One region of the Rhizobium sp. C104 genome, then DNA from elsewhere that is predicted to be linked to it. Evidence: riboswitches for the same ligand, from Rfam matches in the RefSeq annotation. Region 1 holds a riboswitch; each other region holds the start of a gene.

Region 1 (7,750 bases):
GAAGAACGTGAACGCCGAGTGCACGGATCATGTCGAAGAAAGCGCCGCCATTGCGCCCTCCGGCCATTTCGCGGCGCAGCGATACGGTGACGATCTCCGTTTTAGAGCGCGTGATGGCTTCGGCGAGGATGGCGGGTGAGGGGTAACGGGCGGTGCCGAGAAGAAGGCGTGATGCGATTTGACGTCCGTAAAGATTAAGCATGCTCAGCCTCCCTGCATCGGGGTCAGGATTTCGATCCGGTCATAATCGTTCAGCATATGCTCGCCGCGATCCTCGCGATGGACCAGTTCGCCATTGACGGCGGTCGCCAGCCAGTCGCCTTCGTAGTCGAGCGCGGCCAGAAGCTGCAAAAGCGTTGTGGCGGCGGTTGTCTGGGCTTCGCCATTGATGATCAGTTGCATTGGGTGTTCCTTTGCTTCGGCTGTTGGGAAAAAACGAGATCGGCAGCCTCGGCCGCCATGGTCGGCGCCAGCAGAAAGCCGTGGCGATAGAGGCCATTGAAAACGACGGCCTTCCCCTCCCGCAGGACGCGTGGAAGATTGTCGGGCAGGGCAGGGCGAATGCCGGCGCCGGTCTCGACGACGGCGGCGTCGGCAAAGGCCGGGTGCAGCGCATAGGCCGTGTTCAGCAATTCCATCAGCGAACGTGCGGTGATCGGGCCGTCGGAATCGGTCTCGATCATCGTTGCGCCGATCATGAACAACCCGTTGCTGCGCGGGACGATATAGACGGGGAAGCGCGGATGCAGCAGGCGGACGGGCCGGGCAAGGGTGACCTCTTCGGTATGGAGATAGAGCATTTCACCCCGCACGCCGCGCAGATCGCGCTCTTGCCCGATGCGGGCGGCACCTGTGCAGTCGACGATATCGGAGAAATCGTCATCGCTCACATCTACGCCGGTAAAGGTGACGCCGTTTGCCGTCAGTTGCTCTTTCAGCCCGTGCAGCGCCTGGCGAGGGTTCAGATGCGCCTCACCGGGGAAGAACAGACCGTGCCTGAAACGGGCGGCGAGCATGGGCTCCAGGGCGGCGATATCGTCCTCTTCAACCCATTGATAACCGGTCGTGCGGCTGGCAAATCGCTTCAGCTCGCCATGGTCGCGCGTCGAGGCAACGACCAGCGTGCCGTTGCGGACGACCTTGCCGGGCAGGATCGCTTCCCAGCGATCGGCGGCATCGAGGCCGCGCGTCAGCACTGCCTCATCGGCGCTTTCCCGCTCGCACCAGGGCGCCAGCATGCCGCCGGCGAGCCAGGACGCGGCATGGGCGAAATTCGGATGCGGGTCGAAGACCGTGACATCGGCACCGCGGGCATGCAGCTCGCGGGCGACGGTGAGGCCGGCGACGCCGGCGCCTTTGACAAGCACGCGCATGTCAGTCCGCCCCGTGCGCGGAGGTCTCGATCGGCATATAGAGATCGCCGCCCTCCCGGTATTTCGCCGCCATCGCGTCCAGCCCCTCCTTCTGCGCTTCAGCGCGGATGTCATGCGATATGCGCATCGAGCAGAATTTCGGGCCGCACATCGAACAGAAATGCGCCACCTTGTGCGCTTCCTTCGGAAGCGTCTCATCGTGGAAGGAGCGGGCCGTCTCCGGGTCGAGGGAGAGGTTGAACTGGTCTTCCCAGCGGAATTCGAAACGTGCCCGCGACAGCGCATCGTCGCGAAGGCGCGCCGCGGGATGGCCCTTGGCAAGGTCGGCCGCATGGGCGGCGATCTTATAGGTGATGACGCCGGTCTTGACGTCGCTGCGGTCGGGCAGGCCGAGATGCTCCTTCGGGGTGACGTAGCAGAGCATGGCCGTGCCGAACCAGCCGATCATCGCCGCGCCGATGCCGGAGGTGATGTGGTCGTAGCCGGGGGCGATATCGGTGGTCAGCGGCCCCAGCGTGTAGAAGGGCGCCTCGCCGCAGACGGCGAGTTGCTTGTCCATGTTTTCCTTGATCTTGTGCATCGGCACATGGCCGGGCCCCTCGATCATCACCTGGCAATCCCTGGCCCAGGCGATCTTCGTCAGTTCGCCGAGCGTCTCGAGTTCGGCAAATTGGGCCGCATCATTGGCATCGGCGATCGAGCCGGGGCGAAGGCCGTCGCCGAGCGAGAAGGAGACGTCATAGGCCCGGCAAATCTCGCAGATCTCCTCGAAATGCTCGTAGAGGAAGTTTTCGCGGTGATGATGCAGACACCACTTGGCCATGATCGAGCCACCACGCGAGACGATGCCGGTGACGCGGTTGACGGTGAGCGGAATGTAACGCAGCCGCACGCCGGCATGGATGGTGAAATAGTCAACGCCCTGTTCGGCCTGCTCGATCAGCGTATCGCGATAGATTTCCCAGCTAAGATCCTCGGCGATGCCGCCGACCTTCTCCAGCGCCTGATAAAGCGGCACCGTGCCGATCGGCAGCGGCGAATTGCGGATGATCCATTCGCGGATATTGTGGATGTTGCGCCCGGTCGACAGATCCATGACCGTATCGGCGCCCCAGCGGGCGGCCCAGACCATCTTCTCGACTTCTTCAGCCATCGACGAGGTGACGGCGGAGTTGCCGATATTGGCGTTGATCTTCACCAGAAAATTGCGGCCGATGATCATCGGTTCGCTTTCGGGGTGGTTGATGTTGGCGGGGATGATCGCCCGGCCGGCGGCGACTTCCCGGCGGACGAATTCCGGCGTCACATGATCGGGAATATCGGCGCCGAAGCTCTCGCCGTCACGCACCAGCACTTCAGCCTTGGCCTTGCGGCCGAGATTCTCGCGAATGGCGACGAACTCCATCTCCGGCGTAATGATGCCGGCCCGTGCGTAGGCGAGCTGGGTGACGGCTTTGCCGTCCTTGGCGCGCAGCGGCCGGCGCCGCCCCGGAAATTCCGGCGTCAGCCGGTCGCCGCTGACAAAGCCGTTGTCCTCGGGGCGGACATGGCGGCCGTCATAGGCTTCGACGTCGCCGCGGGCCAGCACCCAGTCGCGGCGCAGTGGAGACAGGCCCTGCTCGATGCGGATCTCCGCACCTTCGATCGTGTAGGGGCCGGAGGAATCATAGACGATGACAGGCGGCTCGCCGGCAGTCGGATGGACACTGATTTCGCGCATCGGCACGCGGATATCGCCATGAATATCTCCTGGAATATGGATCTTCCGCGATGCCGGCAACGGGCCGGTGGTGACGGTCAGGGTGAGGTTCTTTGCGGCAATGGTCATGGTTTGAGGCTCCAAGTTGTAAGTTGGAGACCCAGTCAATCAGCCGGAATGATGGAAAGACACCGGCACGGATTCCACGCGTGAATCCAAAGCCTTCGAGCGCTTGCACCGTCCCTACGCCAGTATGAACTGGATCAGGTTCAACGGGTCACTGCGCCACAACAGGCAAAGCCTCATTGTCCAGCAGTATCTCAGCCCCTTGCGGGACCCCCCTGGTGAATACCGACAGTCGTAAAGCGCGGTCGCTGGTTGTGTCAAGCTTACAGCTTTGTCGTTTCCGTAGATCGTCCGGCTCGGAGCCTGTTGCGTTACGGATCGAACTGCGGCAAATGTCAATTCACTCAACGTCAGGTGGATTTATGTCGTTTCGGATTAAACGTCTTACGCTAGAACATCTCAATGACGCCGCCACTGTGCTGGTCAGCGCCTATTCGGGACCTCCGTGGAACGAGAATTGGTCGCTTGAAGCGGCGGCTGAAAATGTAAACACCGTGCTTGGAACGCCGAAATCCATTGCGCTTGCGGCCTTTGACGGAGGCAAGGTGCTGGGGATCGCGTTGGGCATACGACAGCGGCGCCATGCCGGTCCGGTCGTTTATCTTGACGAGTTGTCGGTGCTGCCTGAAGCCCAAGGTGCGGGAATAGGGACTGCGCTGCTATCAGCAGTTTTCGAAACAGCAAAGGCCGAGGGATGCAGCAGCGTCTGGTTGGTCTCACAGCGAGAAGGGGCGTTGTCGAAATTTTATCAGGGTTGCGGGTTCGCCCTCGGCAACAACCTTGGTCTCTACTCCAAATCGAGTGCGTAGCGGCCGCGTCTGCGGTGGCCAGCCATAGCCGAGGCCGAGCGGAAGAATTCGAGGTCCGTCAGCCCGATCTTCACTTTGAACCTATCTCGGCGGCTTTTGAAGCGATACCGCTCAATCCGGTCGTAATGTCTTGCCGGATGCCGCATCGAAAAGATGAAGCTTTCCTGGCCGAGCAGCGATCGTCGCGACCTGCCCCGGTTTAAACTCGTGACGGTCGGACAGCACCGCGACAAGCTCGCCGGTCCCGTAGCGCAGGAAAACCATCGTCTCATGGCCGGTAGGTTCGGTGACGCTGACGGTCGTGTCGAGGCCGCTTGGGCTGAGCGACAGGTGCTCGGGCCGCACGCCGAGAAGCACGGCCTGCCCTTCGGACGCCTGCGGGTTAAAACCGAGCGCGATCTCGTCGCCGGTCTCGGTGACGAAGATCGCACCATCGGCCTTGTAGCGGCCTTTCAGCAGATTCATCGACGGTGAGCCGATAAAGGCCGCAACGAATGTATTGCGGGGACGATCGTAGAGTTCCAGCGGCGTGCCAATCTGTTCGACCTTGCCGCCCTGCATGACCACGATCTTGTCGGCCATGGTCATCGCTTCGACCTGATCGTGGGTGACATAGATCGTCGTGGTTCTCAATCGCTGGTGCAGTTCCTTGATCTCCTTGCGCATCTGCACGCGCAGCTTGGCGTCGAGGTTCGACAAGGGCTCGTCGAACAGGAAAACCTGCGGTGACCGGACAATGGCGCGTCCCATCGCCACGCGCTGGCGCTGGCCGCCCGAAAGCTGGCGCGGATAGCGGTCGAGATAGGGCACGAGGTCAAGCGTTTCGGCCGCCGCCTGCAGCCGCTGCTTGATGATATCGGCAGGCTGTTTCTGCAGACGGAGCGCAAAGACCATGTTTTCGGCAACGGTTTTGTGCGGATAGAGCGCATAGCTCTGAAAGACCATGGCGATGTCGCGATCCTTCGGCGGCAGATTGTTGACGACCTTTCCGCCGATCGAGATGGTGCCGCCGGTGATGCTTTCGAGCCCCGCGACCATGCGCAGCAATGTCGATTTGCCGCAACCGGACGGGCCGACGAGCACCACAAATTCGCCGTCGCGAATGTCGATATCAACGCCATGCAGGATATTTACGGCGCCATAGGCCTTGCGCGCCTCCGAAATATTGACCTCAGCCATGTGCCTCCCCACTCGCTTTCCAGCTCCCCCGGCGGTTCCGGGAGATATGCATCTCTCGACAAAATCCAAGGCATGAGGCTTGGCGAAACGCACCCTGCCGCTGCTCGTACATGCTGTCAGACCTCCTCCATGAAACGTTTCATTTCATGTTGACTTTTGCCGCTTGCCGTCTAATTCTCGCTGGCGAGGCCGAGAGGAGCGGTTTCGAACATCAATATGAAACGTTTCATTTTTTTGTTTACCAGATAGTTCTGCATGAGACCAGTGCGAAAATCGGACCGGAGCCAATCCGGAAAGACGGGCTGGCGGCAGCGCAAAAACGTGGAGGAGGAAAGTATGAAAGTCGAAATATACGATGCATTGATGCGCCGTCAGGCAAGTCGCCGCGACGTCCTGCGCGGAACTGCGAGTGCTGCGGCTCTGCTCGGTCTATCGGGCGCGATGGGCGGAATTCCCGGCATGGCGATTGCCGCCGCCGACGATCTGCGCGCCCAGATCCTGCAGATCCCGGGCGTCGGCAAGGGCTCGCCGACGGATGCGGACTGGCAGAAGGTCGGCGAACTCTGCCTCGGTCCGACCAAGGCCAACGTCAAGCAGGGCGAATTTGCCGGTGTCGAGCTGACCTTCATGGGGCTCAACAATCAAAACCTGCACAACTTCCTGTTCCGCGGCTTCCTGAAGCCCTGGGAGGCTTATACCGGCGCCAAGATCAACTGGATCGACCTTGCGCAAGCCGACTACAATGCCCGCCTTCAGCAGTCGATCGCGACCGGCACGGTCGATTTCGACATTCTGGAAATGGGCGCTCCGTTCGAAGGCGATACTGCCGGACGCGGACTGCTGGACGAGATGCCGGACTGGGCTGCAAAGCAGATCGAGGCCGACGACCTGGTGAGTTACCTGAAGCCGCCGGTCGGCACCTGGGGCGGCAAGACCTATCGCGTCACGATCGACGGCGACTGCCACACCTTCGCCTATCGCAAGGATTACTTCGGAGAGGGCTCCATCAGCGGCATGGCTGAGCCGCCGAAGACCTGGCAGGAGGTCAACGCGGCCTCGAAGGCGCTGATCGGCAAGACCGATCCTCTGACCGGCCAGCCGGCCTATGGCTATCTCGATCCGCTGAAGGGCTGGGGTGGTTTCGGCTTCTATTTCATCGAGAACCGCGCGACGGCCTATGCCAAATATCCCGGCGATCCGGCCTGGCTGTTCGATCCCGAAAACATGAAGCCGCTGGTCAATAACCCCGCATGGGTCCAGGCGATCCAGGACGTCCTGGATCTGATCGCGGCCAAGGCCTATCCGGCCGATCAGATCAATGCCGACCCCGGCACCACGGCCTTCTCGCAGTTCCTGGCGGGCACCGGCGCCATGCTGATGTGGTGGGGCGACGTCGGGTCCGGCGCGCGCACTTCGGACTCGTCGGTCGTCGGCGATGTGGTCGGCTTCGGCATCAACCGCGGCTCCAACCGGGTTTACAACCGTAAGACCGGGCAGTGGGAAGACAAGTATAACGAAGCGCCCAATATGGCCTATCTCGGCTGGGGCATCTATGTCACCAAGCAGGTCTCCGGCGACGAGAAGAAGCGAAAGGCGGCCTGGTCCGCCGCCGCCCATCTTGGCGGCAAGGATCTGTCCTTGTGGACGTCGGCCTATCCCTCCGGTTTCCAGCCTTACCGCCAGTCCAACTTCAACTACGACGAATGGGAAAAGGCAGGTTACGACCGCGCCTATATCGAGGACTACCTGGGTTCGAACGCGGACAGCTACAACCACCCGAACGCCGCCATCGAACCGCGCATTCCCGGTATCTTCCAATATTATTCCGTCGCCGAGGACGAATTGGCTAAGGGCTTTGCCGGACAGTACAAGTCGGCGCAGGAGACCGCGGATGCGATTGCGGCCGCCTGGGAAAAGATCACCGACCAGATCGGCCGCGACAGCCAGCTGAGACTCTATCGGGCGAGCCTCGGGCTCTGATCGTTTGACACCAATACGCCGGCGGACCGGAAGCGGTTCGCCGGCGCCCATTCCGTCCGGGCGAGGAAAATCATGTCGACAGTCGAAGGCGACCTGCTCCACACGGTCGAAGCCAGCTCCATTTCCGCGAGCCGTCGTTTCTGGGGCCGCACGGCTCTATGGCTGAGCGCCATATGGTTCATAACATCCTTTGTCTTGCAGGGGGCGCATGAACTCGGCTGGACCGGGTGGGGTTTTGCGAACTGGCGGCCGGTTCTTTATGCCTATTTTCTCTGGGCCGCCGTTCTTTGCGTCACGCGCGTCGTCATCTACGGCGAGCCGGGCAAGAAGGCGCTTTTTGTTCTGCCTGCCGCGCTTTTCGTCGTGTCGATGGTGGTCTTCCCGCTGCTCTTCGCGCTCTGGATCGGCTTTTCCGATTGGAACCTCGCCTCCTCGACCGGTCGGCGCTTCAATGGGCTCGACAATGTGCGCCGGATGATCGCCGATCCGTTCTATGCCAATGCCCTGCTGAACATGGTCCTTTACTGCCTGGCGATCGTGGTCGAATATGCAATCGCGTTCGGGTTGGCGCTGCTCCTCAACCA
Region 2 (7,750 bases), on a different replicon from region 1:
GACAGAGCGGGTGATCGCCGCCGGTCATCATCCCGGCGTCGAACAATGCAGGCACATCCTTTGCTTTCACCGGTCCGTAACCGATGCGTTTGCCGGCGACCTCGACCTCGACAAGCGGTTCCAGCCAGAACATTCCGCGCGAGCCGTTGCGCACGATCTCGGCACCGAGGCCGCGGGCGGCGATCTCCTGGGCAATCGCCTTTGCCACCTTTTCGGCGCCGAGCGCCAGCGCGGCGGCATCTCGCGGAACATAAATCTTGATGCTCATCGGCGTGCCTCCGCAACGAGTTCCGCCGCCAGCTGATCGTCAACCCGGCCATAGACCTCGCCATCGAGCATCGCCGATGGCGCGCAGGCGCAGAACCCGAGACAGTAGACCGGCTCCAGCGTCACGCTGCCGTCGAGCATCGTTTGATGAAAATCGATGCCAAGCAGCGTCTTGACGCGCTCGGCCAGCGCATCGCCGCCCATCGACTGACAGGCCTCGGCGCGACAGAGCTTCAGCACATGCCGGCCGGCGGGGTGGTCGCGGTAATCATGATAGAAAGTCACGACGCCATGCACCTCGGAACGGGAGAGGTTCAGTTCCTCCGCGATCACGGGCACGGCTTCCTGCGGGATATAACCGAATTCGTCCTGAACCTCGTGTAGAATGGGAAGCAGCGGCCCTTCGAGGAAGCGAAGATCGGCAATGATCGCACGAGTGCGCGCGGCAATATCGCCTTCGGCGATATAAATGGTCATAAGGTAGCCCTCCCGACGGCTTGCTCGTTGCGGAATGGCGGCCCCTCCAGCCGAGCACCATCCGCCGCAAGCATCTCAGGGAAGCCGCCAGGGATCAATAAAGCTATCCTGTGGAACGATAGTTTTTTTCTATCAGAGTTCTTCATCTCGCACGAGCACCCGCGCTTCATGCAGCAAGGCAGAGACCAGCGGCGTGAAGGGCTCGCGATAGGGCGCGACAAGGCCGACGAGATGATGGGCCTCCGGCTCGACGATCGGAATCATCCGGATTTCCACCGGGAAACCAAAAGACTTGGCGACATTGCGCGGCATGATGCTCGCCCAGCGGCCGGTTCGAACATGCGAGAACAGCACGATCATCGAGTTGGATTCGAGCGTCGGATGCACCGTGGCACCGGCTTCCGTCAGGTGCCGATTGATGATTCGGCGGTTCTGCATGTCGGCGGTCAATAGACAAAGCCGAAGATCGCCGACCTCTTTCCATGTCACATTGTCGCGATCGGAGAGCGGGCTGCCCGCAGCCGTGATCAGATGATAGCGCTCGGCATAGAGCGGAACGCTGGTGACACGGCCGAGCGGCTCGTTTTCGAGATAGGTGATGCCCGCATCGATTTCGAGGTTTTCGAGCATGCTCAGCACCTGCAGCGAATTGCGCGAGACGATCGAGAAGGTGACGCCGGGATGCCGTTCCTGAAAAGGCGTGGTAATGCGCGAAAGCATGGCGAGCGCCGTCGGAATGGCGGCAAGGCGAATGTGGCCGGAAAGGCCGCGGCGGGCGGCGCGCATTTCCTCGCGCATGGTGCGCGCGTCGCCGACGATGCGCCGGGCCCATTCCAGCACGCGCTGCCCCTCCGGCGTCAGCCCTTGAAAACGCGAACCGCGCTGCACCAGCATGACCCCGAGCTGATCCTCGAGCTGCCGGATCGCGGCCGAAAGCGTCGGCTGCGAAATCCCGCACTCCTCCGCAGCGCGGCCGAAATGCTTTTCATTGGCTAGGGCGATGAAGAATTCCAGCTTGTCGATCATCCGGGCTCCCGCGACATTTCGCGTCCGGCCTCATCTTCGACACAGCAACCGTGCTCCGCAAGGGAATGAATCAAGTTAAGGCGACGCGCTTTAACAGTTTTCCGCAGCGGGAAAAAGATCGAACAGAGATTCGAGGAAGGCAAGCACGCTGACATTGCCGATACTGTAATAAACCAGCCTGCCTTGGCGGCGCGTATTGACTAGGCCTTCGAGCCTCAAACGCGCAAGCTGCTGCGAAACCATCGCCTGCTGAATGCCGAGAATATTCTCGATTTCACCGACCGTCCGCTCCTCTTTTGCCAGGATGCAGAGGATCAGCAATCGGGTGTGATGCGCCAAAGCCTTCAGCAGATCGCTCGCTTCATGGGCTTTTCCGGCGAGTATGTGCAAGTCCTGGCCGGTCATCCCCGGCTCCGGTTTAGGCAACGGCATTCGATATCTCGGAAGGGAGGCGATTTGGTAGATCAGAACAATAGCATATTCGCACAAACGAATTGGTCAATAGTGATGAAATGCCAAAAAAGGTCCAAGTAAATCAGCAGATAAGCTGTCCGCCGTTGATCTCGATCACCTGGCCGGTAATGTATCCCGAGAGTAAGGGAGCCGCCAGGAACAGATAGGCGGGAGCGCAATCCTCTGCCGTGCCAAGCCGCTGCAGGGGGATGGATTTCCGGGTCTGCTCCAGCTTTTCTCTGGAGGAATAGCGCTCGTGGAAATCCGTCTCGATCGTTCCCGGCGAGACGCAGTTGACGCGGATGCCATCCGGGGCAAGCTCGCGGGCAAGCGCCTTGGAATAGGTCGCAACGAAGGCTTTCGAGGCCGAATAGATCGACGAGCCGGGGCTGCCACCGGTGAGCGCCGAGATCGAAACGGTGTTGACGACGGCAGCACCCTCGGCCGCCTTCAATGCCGGCAGCAATGCGCGCGTCAGCGCCACTACCGAGGTCTGGTTCAGCCGTATGACCGCTTCATATTCGGCATCGGTCAGCGTCGCAGCGGGAAAACGGCCGAGCATGGTGCCGGCATTGTTGACGAGCACATGCACCCTGTCGAAGAAAGCCAGAACATCGTCGGCAAATTGCACCGCACCGCCGGCGGCAGAGAAATCGGCATGCAGCAGCAGCGCCCGTCTTTCCGATTCAGCCGTCAGCAGGAAATCCGGCAGGTCCCGCCCCGGCTTGCGCCCGGTATGGACGATCACTTTCGCGCCGCAATCCAGAAACTGCCGAGCGACTTCGAGGCCGATGCCGCGGCCGGCGCCGGTGACGACGACATTACGATTTTCAAACAGTCTGGGATGAAACACGAAGCCGTCCTCCTCGGATGCGTCACCTGCCCTTAACATATGAGCACACCGACCGAAAGAAAGGCAGGCATCGATCTTTCCGGGGAGATCCAGGACTAAACAACGAGCTCGTTTTCGGTCTCCAGAAGCCGCGCACCCGGCCCTTCCCTGCCGAGCCGGTCACAGGGATTGCGCAACGGACAGCTTTCGATCGACAGGCAGCCGCAGCCGATGCAGCCGGTCAGGCGGTCGCGCAGCAGACTGAGCCGATTGATTCGTGCGTCGAGATCGTCCTTCCATCGCGCCGACAGCGTCTGCCAATCGGCGACGGTCGGCGTGCGCCCCTGCGGCAGGGACTGGAACGCCGCCTGGATTTCCGAAAGCGGAATGCCGACACGCTGTGCCACCTTGATGATGCCGAGGCGGCGAAGCACATCGCGCCCGTAGCGGCGCTGATTGCCGCGGGAGCGGATGCTCGAGATCAAACCCTTGGTCTCGTAAAAATGCAGCGCCGAGACGGCAAGGCCGCTGCGTTCCGCCACTTCGCCGACAGTCAGGAGCTTTCCGAGCGGCGCTGCCGAAATACCATCCATCGCCTCTTGACCTCAATATTGGTTGAGGTCTTATACCCTTTGCTTCTGCGATCGTAAAGCCCGATCGGGCGCTCCCGCTCTTACTCCGATAAGGGCGCTGGCACCCCTTACGCCGATATTGCCGCCAGAGGCAGCAAGCTGCGGTCCCGTTCCCGGCAGGTACGGGCCCACCGAGGAACACCCGAGCGGGATCCCGCTCGGGTGTTTCCCTCACAACAGAGCTTTTCCGACCGTGCGGACGGGTTCCCAAATTTGCGGTTGCGGGAAGAAAACACGGGTGATAGTTTCCGACGAAATAACAGGGGAGCTCCGTATTGCCGGGGCTGAGATATGAGGCGCTAGCCTCTGGACCCTTTAAAGCTGATCTGGGTAATGCCAGCGGAGCGAGGTTCAGATGTTCTCAGGCGCAGAAGTGTCACTTTATCCGATGTCCGGCAATGTCGTCGGCATCATTCGCGATGCCGTCAAAACGCTCGATCCCTATCGCGGCCGGCTAGGCATCGAGACCGAAATCAAACGCTGATGACATCGCCGCAACCATCGGGTTCGCACCTTTCCGCGCTCCGCGCCGCTCTCTATCGGGGGTTCCCCGCCTTGCTCGCGGGCTGCGCCTTTTTGGCGGCATGGGAACTCTATGTCGATCTTTCCGGCATCAAGCCTTCCATTCTGCCGGCGCCTTCGCGCATCGTTATCCAGGGCTGGCTGAACCGTGAGGCGCTGATATCAAACACCTGGCCGACGCTTGGTGCGACGCTCGGCGGTTTCGCGCTGTCGCTTGCCTTCGCCTTCACCTCTTCGATCCTCATGGATTTCATGCCATTCATGCGCCGGGCATTGCTGCCGATCTTCATCGCCAGCCAGACCCTGCCGCTGGTGGCGATTGCGCCGCTCGTCGTCTTATGGTTCGGTTTCGGCCTTTTGCCGAAGATCCTGCTGGTGGCGCTCGTCACCTTCTTTCCGCTGCTCGTCGCCCTGCTGCAAGGCTATGAATCGACCGACCGCGACATCGCCGAATTGCTGCATTCGATGAAGACGAGACCGCTGGCGCATTTTCCGCCTGGCACGGCTTCCCTCGGCGCTGCCCTATTTCTTCGCCGGCCTGAGGATCTCGATCACCTATGCCGTCGTCGGCGCGATCTTTGCCGAATATGCCGGCGCCGCAAGCGGCCTCGGCATCTATATCCTCAACGCCAAGAACAATTTCCGTCCCGATCTCGTGCTCGCCGCCGTCGTCGTCAGCGCCGTGCTGACCCTTTGCCTGTTCGGCCTAACACTCTTGATAGAGCGCCTCCTTATGCCCTGGCAGCCATCCGGGGAGCGGCGCCGATGAGCGACAAAATGGTCGAACTGCGCAATATCGCGAAATCTTTCGACGGCATGCAGGTACTGGGCGATATTTCGCTCGGCGTCGGGAACGGCGAGTTCGTTTCGATCGTCGGCCCGTCCGGCTCGGGAAAATCGACGGTGCTGCGATTGCTGACGCAGTCGCTTCGACCCGATTCCGGCTCGGTGCTTTTCAATGGCGCGCCGCTTGAGGAAGCGCCGCATTCCTTCGCCTTCATGCCGCAGCGTGATGCGCTGATGCCCTGGCGCCGGATCATCGACAATGCGGCCCTCGGCCTCGAGGTAAAAGGCAAGAGCCGCCGCGCGGCCCGCGCCGCTGTGGCGCCTTTGTTCGAGCGCTTCGGCCTTGCCGGCTTCGAACACCATTATCCGTCCGAACTATCGGGCGGCATGCGCCAGCGCGCCGCTCTGCTGCGCACCGTCGTCCAGACCCAGGACATGCTGCTGCTCGACGAGCCTTTCGGCGCGCTCGACGCGCTGACGCGCACGCAGATCCAGGAGTGGCTGCAGGGCATGTGGACCGAACACCGCTGGACGGCGCTGCTGATCACCCATGATGTCCGCGAGGCGGTGTTCCTCTCCGACCGCATCTATGTGCTTTCGGCCCGCCCGGCGCGCATCATTCGAGAATTCCGCGTTCCCCTGCCCCGCCCCAGAAGCCTTGCCGATCTCGGCTCGCCGGCGGCCCAGGCGATCGAAACCGAAATCCTGCAGACCCTGCTTCATCCGCTGGAACAGGATGATCTTAGGCCGGTCGGCCTGAAATCTGCATCCTGTTCTGAACTAAAGAGTTAGATCATGACGCCGAAAACCGCGCACACTTTCGGCACCATGCTCTAGAGACCTGAGGAGGTCATCATGCTGCTTCTCACCCGTCGCCAGACGATTTTCGCCGCCATCGCGGCAGGCCTTGTCGGCCGCCCGGCCTTCGCCCAGTCGGCGCCCGCAAAGGCTCGCATCGCACTCGACTGGACGCCCAACACCAACCATATCGGCATCTATGTCGCCAAGGCGAAGGGTTTTTATGCCGCCGCGGGCCTCGATGTCGACATTCTACCCTATGCCGATACGAGTGCCGGAACGCTGGTATCGAACGGCGTCGCCGACTTCGGGATCAGCAGCGAGATCGAGGCCATCACGCAGCGCGCCGCCGGCGGTGACGTGAAGATGGTCTACGGCGTCGTCCAGACTGAAACAGCACGCCTGATCTTCAAGGGCGGACGCGACGACATCAAGAGCCCAAGGGATCTCGACGGCAAGACCTATGGCGGATTCGGCGGCACCTGGGAGAGCGCGCTGATCTCCGCGATGATCCGCAACGATGGCGGCAAAGGCGAGGTCAAGACCGTCACGCTCGGCACCTCCGCCTATGAAGCGCTGGACAATGGCTCGATCGATTTCACCCTGGAGATCTATACCTGGGAAGGCGTCGCCGCCGAACTGGAAAACCGGAAGATCGCCCGCTTCCACTATTCCGACTACGGCATTCCCGACGAGCAAACCACGGTCATCGTCTCCAGCGACACCTATCTTTCGGCCAATCGGGAAAATGCCCGCGCTTTCATTCAGGCGACGCGAAAGGGTTATGCCTATTCCGTTGATCATCCCGACGAAGCCTGCGCGCTGCTGATAGCGGAGAGCAACGGCGCGCTGATGAACGCCGAATTGGTGAAAGCTTCGCAAAAGGCATTGATCGAAGGACACTTCCTGAAATCCCAGGCCGGTGTGATCGGCACCCTCGATCCGGCCAAGGCCGATGCTATCGGCGGCTTCCTGGTCGAGAACGGCATTCTGGTCGATGCGAATGGCGCCGCACTCAAGGAGAAGCCGGACTTTTCCACCTATTATACCAACGACCTGCTGGCCTGAGTCCAGCCCTGGCCTTGCCCGCCGCGGCGTTCCGCGGCAAAGTCTTGAGCTATAAGGCGAGGGACAGATGCGACAACAGGAGAGATTGGCCGGAGCGGACTTTCTGCGCGCGACGGCTTGTCTGCTGGTGCTTGCCCACCATCTCGCGCTCCGGCTGGATATGCGCAGAATTCCCGACGAACTGGGAACGACTGCGCAGATCCTCCGCTTCGGCAATTTCGGCGTTGCCATCTTCTTCGTGCTCAGCGGCTTTCTTCTTTCTCATCCCTTCTGGCGCGCGCTCGACGGCGGCGGCGAGATGCCGAGCCTCCGCCATTACACGATCCGCAGGGCGGCGCGTATCGCGCCGGGCTTCTGGGTGGCAGCAACCGTCAGCTTCGTCCTCAGCCTGACACTGCTTGCCCTGCCGCTGACGCCGGAACTCACGCTTCGCTACGTCTCCGGGCTGCTGTTCATGAGCCAGTGGCATTGGCGCACGTTTTTTCCGGTCGAAGCCGACGGCCCGCTCTGGTCCATTCCCTTCGAGGTCACCAGCTATGTGCTCCTGCCGGTCTGCTTTCTCCTGCTGTTTCGTTTGCCTCTCCTCAGGCAGCGTCCGCTGCTTGCCCGCTTGGCCTGGCTTTGCGTCGTCGCAGGCGTCGTCCTCGCCCATCTGCTGATCCTCACCATCTTTCCGCTCGACGACATCGGACGCGGCTGGCAGTACGGCCTGCAGGGTGGGGCGAAAGAGTGGATGCCGAGATATAATCCGATCGGCTTCTTCGCCGTCTTCGCCCTCGGCGCGCTGGCCGCCGGCATCGAGATCATGCTGAGAAGGCGGTCCTCCTTCTGGTTCGATGCCGCAGCGCTGCTCACCCTCGCCGTTGCCGGCTACCGCCTCGTCATATCG
Region 3 (7,750 bases), on a different replicon from region 1:
TATGAGCCTGGCCTCTGTTTGGAGCCGGCAGCGTTCCGGATTTGCCCGATCTCTCCGACGGTTTCGATCGTTATATCCCTGTCGATCTCCGCCGCCGCCAGCACCGGAATGCGGCAGTTGTGGTGGATCATCAGCGTCTGGGTGAGCAGGCGCCATTCGCCCGGCACGATGATGACGGGATCGTAACCCCGCTCGTTGGTGTCCTCGAGAGCCTGCCTGGCTTTTTCGGCCAGCAGGCGCAGTCTTTCGGCTATCTCGATCTTCTCGGTCGCTCCAGCGGCATCATAGGACCGGATGAAGTGGTCCCATTCGGCCGGAAGCACCAGCGCCGGCAGCAATCCGCGCCGGTCGAGAAGCCCGAAGGCGATCTGCTTGACCAGCGCGGCGCGCGCCATTTCGGCCACGGCATCCGGTGCGTGATCGGTGCCGGCGTGCAGCATCACTTCCAGCAGTCCGCGCGGCTGGGAAAGCGTCACGCCGGAATCCAGCAGGCGCCTGACGACCGCGACCGTCAGCATCAGCGGCACCTGGGTGGCGACGTCGATCGCCAGTTTGCCGAGACGCGGTTCGAGGCTCCCCAGCCATTGTGCCGCGTCGTCGACGCTGAACAGGGCGCCGATATGGCGGCGGACGATGCGCACGATGTCGTCGGCAATCTGTTCGGCCGTCCGTTCAGGACCGCAGTTGACGAGGCCGGCGGGCACATTTTCCACCTGAAGATGGATCAGATCCTCGGCCATGCGGGGATCGGCGTTGAACGTCGGCACCGTCACGGAGACGCCGACGGCGCGCGCCGCCAGGCGAATCCGCGCGTCCAGCATTTCGCCGAGCCGCATCGCCTCAAGCCGCGCCAGCGTTTCCACCGCGACGGTGGCGATGACGGGATCGCCATATTTCGCCCTGTCGAGCGGATAGGAATTGGCGCTTTCCACGGCATTCGCCGATCCGGCCGCGGCAGGGCCCGCGCGCCGGCGATGAATCATGAAGGCTAGGCCCGCCAGACACAGGCCGATCGCGGCGAGCACGCTCGTCGGAAATCCCGGGACGAAGCCCGCGCAGATCGTCAGCGCCGCCGCAATCGCCAATGCGCGGGGCTCCCGGAAGAGTTCGCGGCCGATATCGCTGCCGAGACTGCCGTTGCCGTCATCGGACACGCGGGTCACGACGATACCGGCCGAGACTGCCATCAGAATCGACGGAATCTGCGACACCAGACCGTCGCCGATCGACAGCAGCGTATAGAGATGGGCAGCCTCGGCGAAGCTCAGCCCCTTCTGGAAGATACCGATCGCCAGGCCGCCTATGAGATTGACGGCGACGATCACCAATCCTGCGACCGCATCGCCCTTGACGAAGCGCATGGCGCCGTCCATCGCGCCGAAGAACTGGCTCTCCTGTTCGAGACGCGACCGGCGCTTTTGCGCAGCTTCCGTGGTGATATGGCCGTTGCGCAGGTCGCTGTCGATGGCGAGCTGCTTGCCCGGCATGGCATCGAGCGTGAAACGCGCGCCGACCTCTGCGATACGCTCGGCGCCCTTCGTCACCACGATGAACTGCACCAGCGCCACGATCAGAAAAATGATCAGGCCGACGACGACATTTCCCGCAACGACGAAATCGCCGAAGGCCATGATGATCTCGCCGGCATCGGCATCCGCCAGCACGAGCCGCGTCGAGGAAATCGTCAAGGCCAGGCGGAACAGCGTGCCGATCAGAATGACCGCGGGAAAGGTCGAGATTTCAAGCACGCTCTTCAGATAGGTCGTGGTGATCAGCACCACGAAAGCGAAGGAGAGATTGAAGGCGATCAGCACGTCCAGAACGATTGTCGGAAGCGGCAGCACCATCATCGTCACGACGGAGGCGAAAAACACCGCAAGCAGCATATCGGTGCGCCGCGCAAGCATGGCGATGGCGGATGACCTTACCTTCATGATCCGGCTTCCGACGCCATCGCCTATTCTTGTTCGCTGCTGGAAATTTCGGCGAGCTTCGGCTCGGCACTGCCGGCGGAGGCGAAATTGACCGTATCGTCCTCACTGTCGCGGGAAACGATCATCTGGTCGTTGCCGATCTCCTTGATCCGCCAGCCGCTCGCAACGACATCGCCTTCCTCGTAGCGGCGGCCGTCGGAGCCGATGATGAACCTGACTGGCGTATAGCCGGCGGCGGCGACGAAGCCGTCGAGACCGGAAGAGAGGGCGGTGAGATCGACGATGGAAACGGAACCACCGCGCCGGCTCATCGAGGCGATGATGCTACGCAGCTTCGTCTTGTCAGGCAGGCCGAGAGGTCGCGATCCTTCGCCGATGCGAATTTCGTCGGCGGTGGCGACGATGCTAAGATCTTGGGGAATCTGAGCCATACGAATGGCCTGGCGGATTTCGGCAGCGATCGCCGCCGATGACGGCGCCGGTTCGGGTGCGGCGGAAACCCTGACGGGCGGGCCTTCGTGAGCCGGCGCGTCGCTGTTGTAAAGGCCGACCAGCAAAAGCATCGCCGCCAGCCCGAGAAGGCCGGCAGCCGCAATCCGGCGTGGCGCGAACCGCCCGCGCCCGGCGCCGAGACCTTCGAGTTCGCAGGCCGTGCCGTCGAAGGAGATGGTCTGCCTCTTTGTAAGGCTCATCGTTCGATCACGCGGGATGGAATGACCATCGATCACCACGTCATCCCGCAGCGCGGTAAACGACACCGCGTCGGAGCCGCGGGAGCGCTGCAGACTGATGGCAAAGGCGGGTTCCGGTTTGGCGCCGAGGATGATCAGGTCGCAATCGGCGCTGCCGCCGACAACCTGCCGCTCCGCCGTCAACGGCAGAATGGAGCTGCGCCCGGCGCGCGTGATACGCAAGACCGGTCCGCCGCGGCCTGACGCAGCGTTGCCGGCGTTACCTCTGAATGTCGGCGAAGAGGGATCTAGATTCATAGCCATCTTGTTCCCGAACCGTCCGTCGAGCGGCTTTTATTGTCTTCGAGAGCGGGGAAGCGAGACGGGCGAACCCGTCGCGCCATTGTTTCAATCAGCCTGGGCCGATCTTCTTGATGGCGTTTGCGACGCCGTTGATCTTGGTGATTTCAGTTGCAACCTGCAGGCTCTGCGCGGTCGCTTCGTTCTGGGCCGACTTGAAGGCGGAAATCGCCGAGCCGATACCCGCATCGAGTGTCGAAGTACTAGTGCTGGTAGCCATGTCTTGAACTCCTTGCATGGTTTTGGCGGCCAAAATCTTGCAGAATTCCGGATCGAATTCAACAGCTTATGTTAAAAAGTTATTAATTCGCGATATGTACAACAATTGCGCGAAATGGATATCCGTCCTGTTCCCAGCGGACCGATGATCTGCAACAGTAGATCAGATAATTATTAACAGACTGGATTTCGCAGCCCCCTGATTTCCTTCGTTCATTAGTTGTCGGGCGGCATCCGGATCGTGAGGTAAACTCAGATGTTTGCGCGTTTTGTTTACATGGCCGCTATCGGACTGCTGGTCTCCTTTCCTCCATCAGCCGGCGCCGGCGAGCGGGAGGTGCGCCTGGATGTCGTCTCCCTGCCGCTTGGCGATGTCGTCCAGACGCTGTCCTTCATGTCTGGCATCCCGGTCACGACAGTCGGGACGCTGAGCGGCAAGGTCGAGCACTGGTCCGTCCGAGAAAGCGGAGCCAAGGCCTTCGTCAAGCTTGGCGATGCCAGCAATCTCTTCGTCGCCTATGACGGCAGCCGCATCATCATCGCGCCTAAGCAGGAGGTCTCCACCGTTGTCCTCGATCGCGGCGACCGCAGCTGGAAGACCGAGCAAAACGCCATTCGCGCGCTGTTCCCGCTACTGCCGGACGATGCACTGCGTGAAGATCCCGCCAGCGGCTTGGTGCTGGTGCGCGGCCCCTCCGTCTTCACCAAGGCCGTCGAAGACGTGCTGAGCCGGCAGGAAGCCGACAGCATCAAGGTCATCAAGGGCGGCCAGCTGGAAATCCTGACGACGAACAACGGTGCCTGAGCGGCTGATATGAAGGCGCTGAAGTCTCTCAGGCAGTTACTGGAGATCCGCAGCCTGCGGGCGGACAATCTTTCCCGCAGCCTCTCCGAGGCGCGGGCGGACGCCGAAAACGCGCGGGAGCGGGAAGCGAAAGCCTCCGAAGCGCTCGACATGGCAGCAAGCCGGGCCGCAGGCAATCCTATCGTCGACGAATTGCGCAAGAGCGGCGTTATCTCCGCCGCCAAGCTTCAGGACGCGTTGATGCGACAATCCGTATTGCGCAGCCATGAAGCCGATGCCGGCCGATCGCTTGCGCAGCGCAAAGACGCCCGGTGCGCCGCGCAAGAGCGGGCAGAACAAGCCGCCGCCGATTTTTCGCGAGCACAGAAGGCGGTATTGCGCGCCGAATTTTCGCTTGAAGCAGCGGAGAAAGTCGACCGGTAGAGAGCTAAGAACCAGCAGATGAACCAACCGCCTTGGCAGCGAACCAGCGTAACCACTGTCCTGATGCAACGTTCCGCGTCATCGCTTGATCATTGATGTTCAGCCTCAGCTTGAAATTAGTGCTCACGTTACGAATGCGAAACCTACCCGGGCTCCCCTCTTGTTCAGCAATGGCTGGATGGTGAACTTCGAGCGCATCACGATACGGAGTTGATCCGCGGCGTCGACCGGCCGTAATGGCTCCGCAGCTGGTGTCTTAAGCCAGGGTCCGAGTACGGCACGCTCATTCCAGCGCGTTTCCTCCGAGCGCCATCTGTTTTTCTCCCGCCAAGCCTGTTTGCTCATCGTAGCTAGGAACTGCTCAACGGCCATGCCAATGATAACGCCCTCAAACAGCGCGGCGATTAGCAGTTCAGGAATTTCGAAGTCTGCAATGGCTATACCGCCCGAAGCGCCTACTGCGGCAGCCCCGATGATCAGCCGAGGTGCTGCTCACAGCACCAACCTTTGGCCATATTGCATGCCCCTCTCCGGATTTCCCGCCACGATAGTACAACGCGCGTACCATATCCAAAAAAATGAGGCCTCGACCGCATGAAGCTTCCCCCGAGAAACCGATATTGGCTCTAGAGGACAGTCGACATCCGCTTCCGCTCAGGACGTTCCTACGTCGTGGCACGGCGCGATTTCGAGGCCAGCGCTCCGGCTTGTTGCTATGGAGCTCACGTTTTGGACGAAGATCGCATAATGGATCGTCGGGGACGGCGTGATCGCGCTGCTTGTGGGGTCGATTCGGATCCAGCCGGTGGGATTCGGGTGGCGGAAGCGCTCGCGCACTGAGAGCCTGCGCAATCGACAAAGCTAAGCACCTTCGCGGGCCGAAGGAACCTGTCTTAAGGAACGGGCGGGCCCGGCATTTCTCGCCTCGGTGGAGGTGGCGAATATCCGCCAGTTAGGTTCCTATTGCGGCGCGCATATCGCGCTTGTGAAATGCAATTAGCGGAGGCACGGAGACTTCCGGTTTCAACGGCGATTTTAGACGGGAAGCCGTCATGCTTGACGAGCAAGAAAAATATGCATTAGGCCTTGCTTGACAGAAGGGCAGCTCCGGTCTTTCATGGCGGCATTCACCAGGGGGGCCCGGCAAGGGGCTGAGATACTGCTGAACAATAAGGTGTTGCTTGTTGTGGCGCAGTGACCCGTTGAACCTGATCCAGTTCATACTGGCGTAGGGACGGTGCAAGCGCTCCAAGGCTTCGGATTCACGCGTGGAATCCATGCCGGCGTCTTTTCATCATTCCGGCTGACTGGGTCTCCAACTTTCAATTTGGAGCCTCAAACTATGACATTGCCGCAAAAAACTTCACCCCAACCGTCACCACCGGCCCGCTGCCAGTGTCGCGGAAGATCCATACCGGGAGTTATCCACAGTCATGTCCGCGTGCCGATGCGCGGAATCAGCGTCCATCCGACCGCCGGCGAGCCGCCTTTCGTCGTCTATGATTCCTCCCATCCCGACACCGCCCGCAGCTACCGTGACGAGACCTTGCCGAAGGAAGCGCACAAGGTGGCGCATTTCTGCTCGATGCGCATATCGCACAACATCCGCGCCGAGGCGCAGAAGGAGGGGCTGGACGCGATGGCGGCGAAATACCGACAGGGCGGCGAACTTTACATGTCGGTCGTAGAGGCCGCTAAAATACCGATTGGAGGATGACCATGCGCGTTCTTGTCAAGGGGGCCGGCGTTGCCGGCCTCACCGTGGCCTGGCAGCTTTATCGCCAAGGCTTCCGCGTCACCCTTACGGAGCTGGCCGACAAGGTCGGGGGCGGCGCCTCCGGCCTTGCCGGCGGCATGCTCGCCCCGTGGTGCGAACGGGAAAGTGCGGAGGAACCGGTGCTGACGCTCGGTCGTAATGCCGCCGATTGGTGGGAGGCAGCATTGCCCGGCCACGTCAAACGCCGAGGAACGCTGGTGGTCGCGGGTGGGCGAGATACCGCCGAGCTGGACCGCTTTTCCCGCCGCACAAGCGGATGGGAATGGCTGGACGAGGCGGCGATCGCAGCTCTGGAGCCTGATCTCGCCGGCCGCTTCCGCAGGGCGTTGTTCTTCCGGCAGGAAGCGCACCTCGATCCACGGCAGGCGCTCTCGGGACTTGCGGCAGGACTGGAGAACGCCCGCGTGCTTCTCGTGTTCGGCGTCACGGGCAATGCGAACGTTGCCCATTATGACCGGGTGATCGACTGCACCGGTGCCGCCCAGATTGGCCAACTGCCCGAATTGCGTGGTGTTCGAGGCGAGATGCTCTGCGTCGAAACGCGCGAGGTCAGCCTTTCTCGCCCCGTCCGCCTGCTGCATCCGCGCCACCCGATCTATATCGTGCCGCGCGAAAAGAACTGCTTCATGGTCGGTGCGACGATGATCGAAAGTGACGATGCGGGGCCGATTACCGCGCGTTCGCTGATGGAGTTGCTGAATGCTGCCTATGCGATGCATCCCGCCTTCGGCGAGGCACGCGTCACGGAAACAGGCGCAGGCGTGCGGCCCGCTTATCCCGATAATCTACCGCGCGTGACGCAGGAGAAACACACCCTCCATGTCAACGGCCTCTATCGCCATGGCTTTTTGCTGGCGCCGGCCATGGCCGGAGAGGTGGCGCGGCTTCTTCTAACAGAACAAACGGAAAGGAGGGCGCCATGACCTTCATCATCAATGGCGAGGAACAACAGGTCGCGGCCGCGACGCTCGCAGATCTGCTTCTCGCTCTGGACTACGAAGGCGGGTGGCTCGCAACCGCGGTGAACGGCGAACTGGTACACCGCGAGGATCGCGTCGATTTCATGCTTGGCGAGCGCGACCGCATTGAAATTCTCTCACCGATGCAAGGAGGCTAAGATGCTGAAACTTTACAGCGTCGAGGTCCATTCCCGGCTGCTGCTTGGCACCGCCCGCTACCCGTCTCCGGCCGTGCTTGCGGAAGCAGTGAGACGATCGAAGACCGAAATTGTAACTGTTTCGCTTCGGCGCGAGGCCGTCGGCGGCAAGGCGGGCGGCGCCTTCTTTGAGCTGATCCGCGAGCTTGATGTGCGCGTGCTTCCCAACACGGCCGGATGCCACAGCGTGCAGGAGGCTGTGCTGACGGCGAAGATGGCGCGCGATGTTTTCCGCACCGACTGGATCAAGCTCGAAGTGATCGGCCATCACGATACGCTGCAGCCCGATGTTTTCGGCCTCGTCGAGGCGGCACGCATCCTGACCGGCGAGGGCTTTCACGTCTTCCCCTATACGACCGACGATCTTGTCGTCGCCGAAAGGCTGCTGGACGCCGGCTGCCGCGT

What was found. Region 1 has a riboswitch for thiamine pyrophosphate ahead of thiC (phosphomethylpyrimidine synthase ThiC). Riboswitches for the same ligand answer to the same signal wherever they lie in the genome.
Region 2: it holds a riboswitch for thiamine pyrophosphate, as region 1 does, so the genes downstream of both, MF410_RS36645 (HMP/thiamine-binding protein) here and thiC (phosphomethylpyrimidine synthase ThiC) in region 1, are expected to answer to the same signal.
Region 3: it holds a riboswitch for thiamine pyrophosphate, as region 1 does, so the genes downstream of both, MF410_RS32420 (phosphomethylpyrimidine synthase ThiC) here and thiC (phosphomethylpyrimidine synthase ThiC) in region 1, are expected to answer to the same signal.

The regions. Positions count from the first base shown of each region.
Region 1 covers NZ_CP092349.1:125,157-132,906, reverse strand. Annotated here, with positions in the region: partial or broken gene MF410_RS23935 (thiazole synthase) at 1-202, opposite strand, end outside; gene thiS (sulfur carrier protein ThiS) at 205-402, opposite strand; gene thiO (glycine oxidase ThiO) at 393-1,373, opposite strand; gene thiC (phosphomethylpyrimidine synthase ThiC) at 1,375-3,201, opposite strand; TPP riboswitch at 3,295-3,425, opposite strand; gene MF410_RS23915 (GNAT family N-acetyltransferase) at 3,561-4,007, shown strand; gene ugpC (sn-glycerol-3-phosphate ABC transporter ATP-binding protein UgpC) at 4,119-5,186, opposite strand; gene MF410_RS23905 (extracellular solute-binding protein) at 5,523-7,166, shown strand; gene MF410_RS23900 (sugar ABC transporter permease) at 7,239-7,750, shown strand, end outside.
Region 2 covers NZ_CP092348.1:4,002,160-4,009,909, reverse strand. Annotated here, with positions in the region: partial or broken gene MF410_RS20905 (NADH-quinone oxidoreductase subunit NuoF) at 1-268, opposite strand, end outside; gene MF410_RS20900 (formate dehydrogenase subunit gamma) at 265-744, opposite strand; gene MF410_RS20895 (LysR family transcriptional regulator) at 877-1,770, opposite strand; gene MF410_RS20890 (metalloregulator ArsR/SmtB family transcription factor) at 1,861-2,202, opposite strand; gene MF410_RS20885 (SDR family oxidoreductase) at 2,306-3,076, opposite strand; gene soxR (redox-sensitive transcriptional activator SoxR) at 3,172-3,648, opposite strand; TPP riboswitch at 3,939-4,052, shown strand; partial or broken gene MF410_RS36645 (HMP/thiamine-binding protein) at 4,043-4,159, shown strand; partial or broken gene MF410_RS20875 (ABC transporter permease) at 4,171-4,978, shown strand; gene MF410_RS20870 (ABC transporter ATP-binding protein) at 4,975-5,787, shown strand; gene MF410_RS20865 (ABC transporter substrate-binding protein) at 5,851-6,861, shown strand; gene MF410_RS20860 (acyltransferase) at 6,929-7,750, shown strand, end outside.
Region 3 covers NZ_CP092353.1:57,857-65,606, forward strand. Annotated here, with positions in the region: gene MF410_RS32395 (flagellar biosynthesis protein FlhA) at 1-1,934, opposite strand, end outside; gene MF410_RS32400 (hypothetical protein) at 1,958-2,848, opposite strand; gene MF410_RS32405 (hypothetical protein) at 3,018-3,185, opposite strand; gene MF410_RS32410 (hypothetical protein) at 3,441-3,989, shown strand; gene MF410_RS32415 (hypothetical protein) at 3,999-4,412, shown strand; TPP riboswitch at 5,535-5,665, shown strand; partial or broken gene MF410_RS32420 (phosphomethylpyrimidine synthase ThiC) at 5,926-6,129, shown strand; gene thiO (glycine oxidase ThiO) at 6,132-7,112, shown strand; gene thiS (sulfur carrier protein ThiS) at 7,109-7,306, shown strand; gene MF410_RS32435 (thiazole synthase) at 7,308-7,750, shown strand, end outside.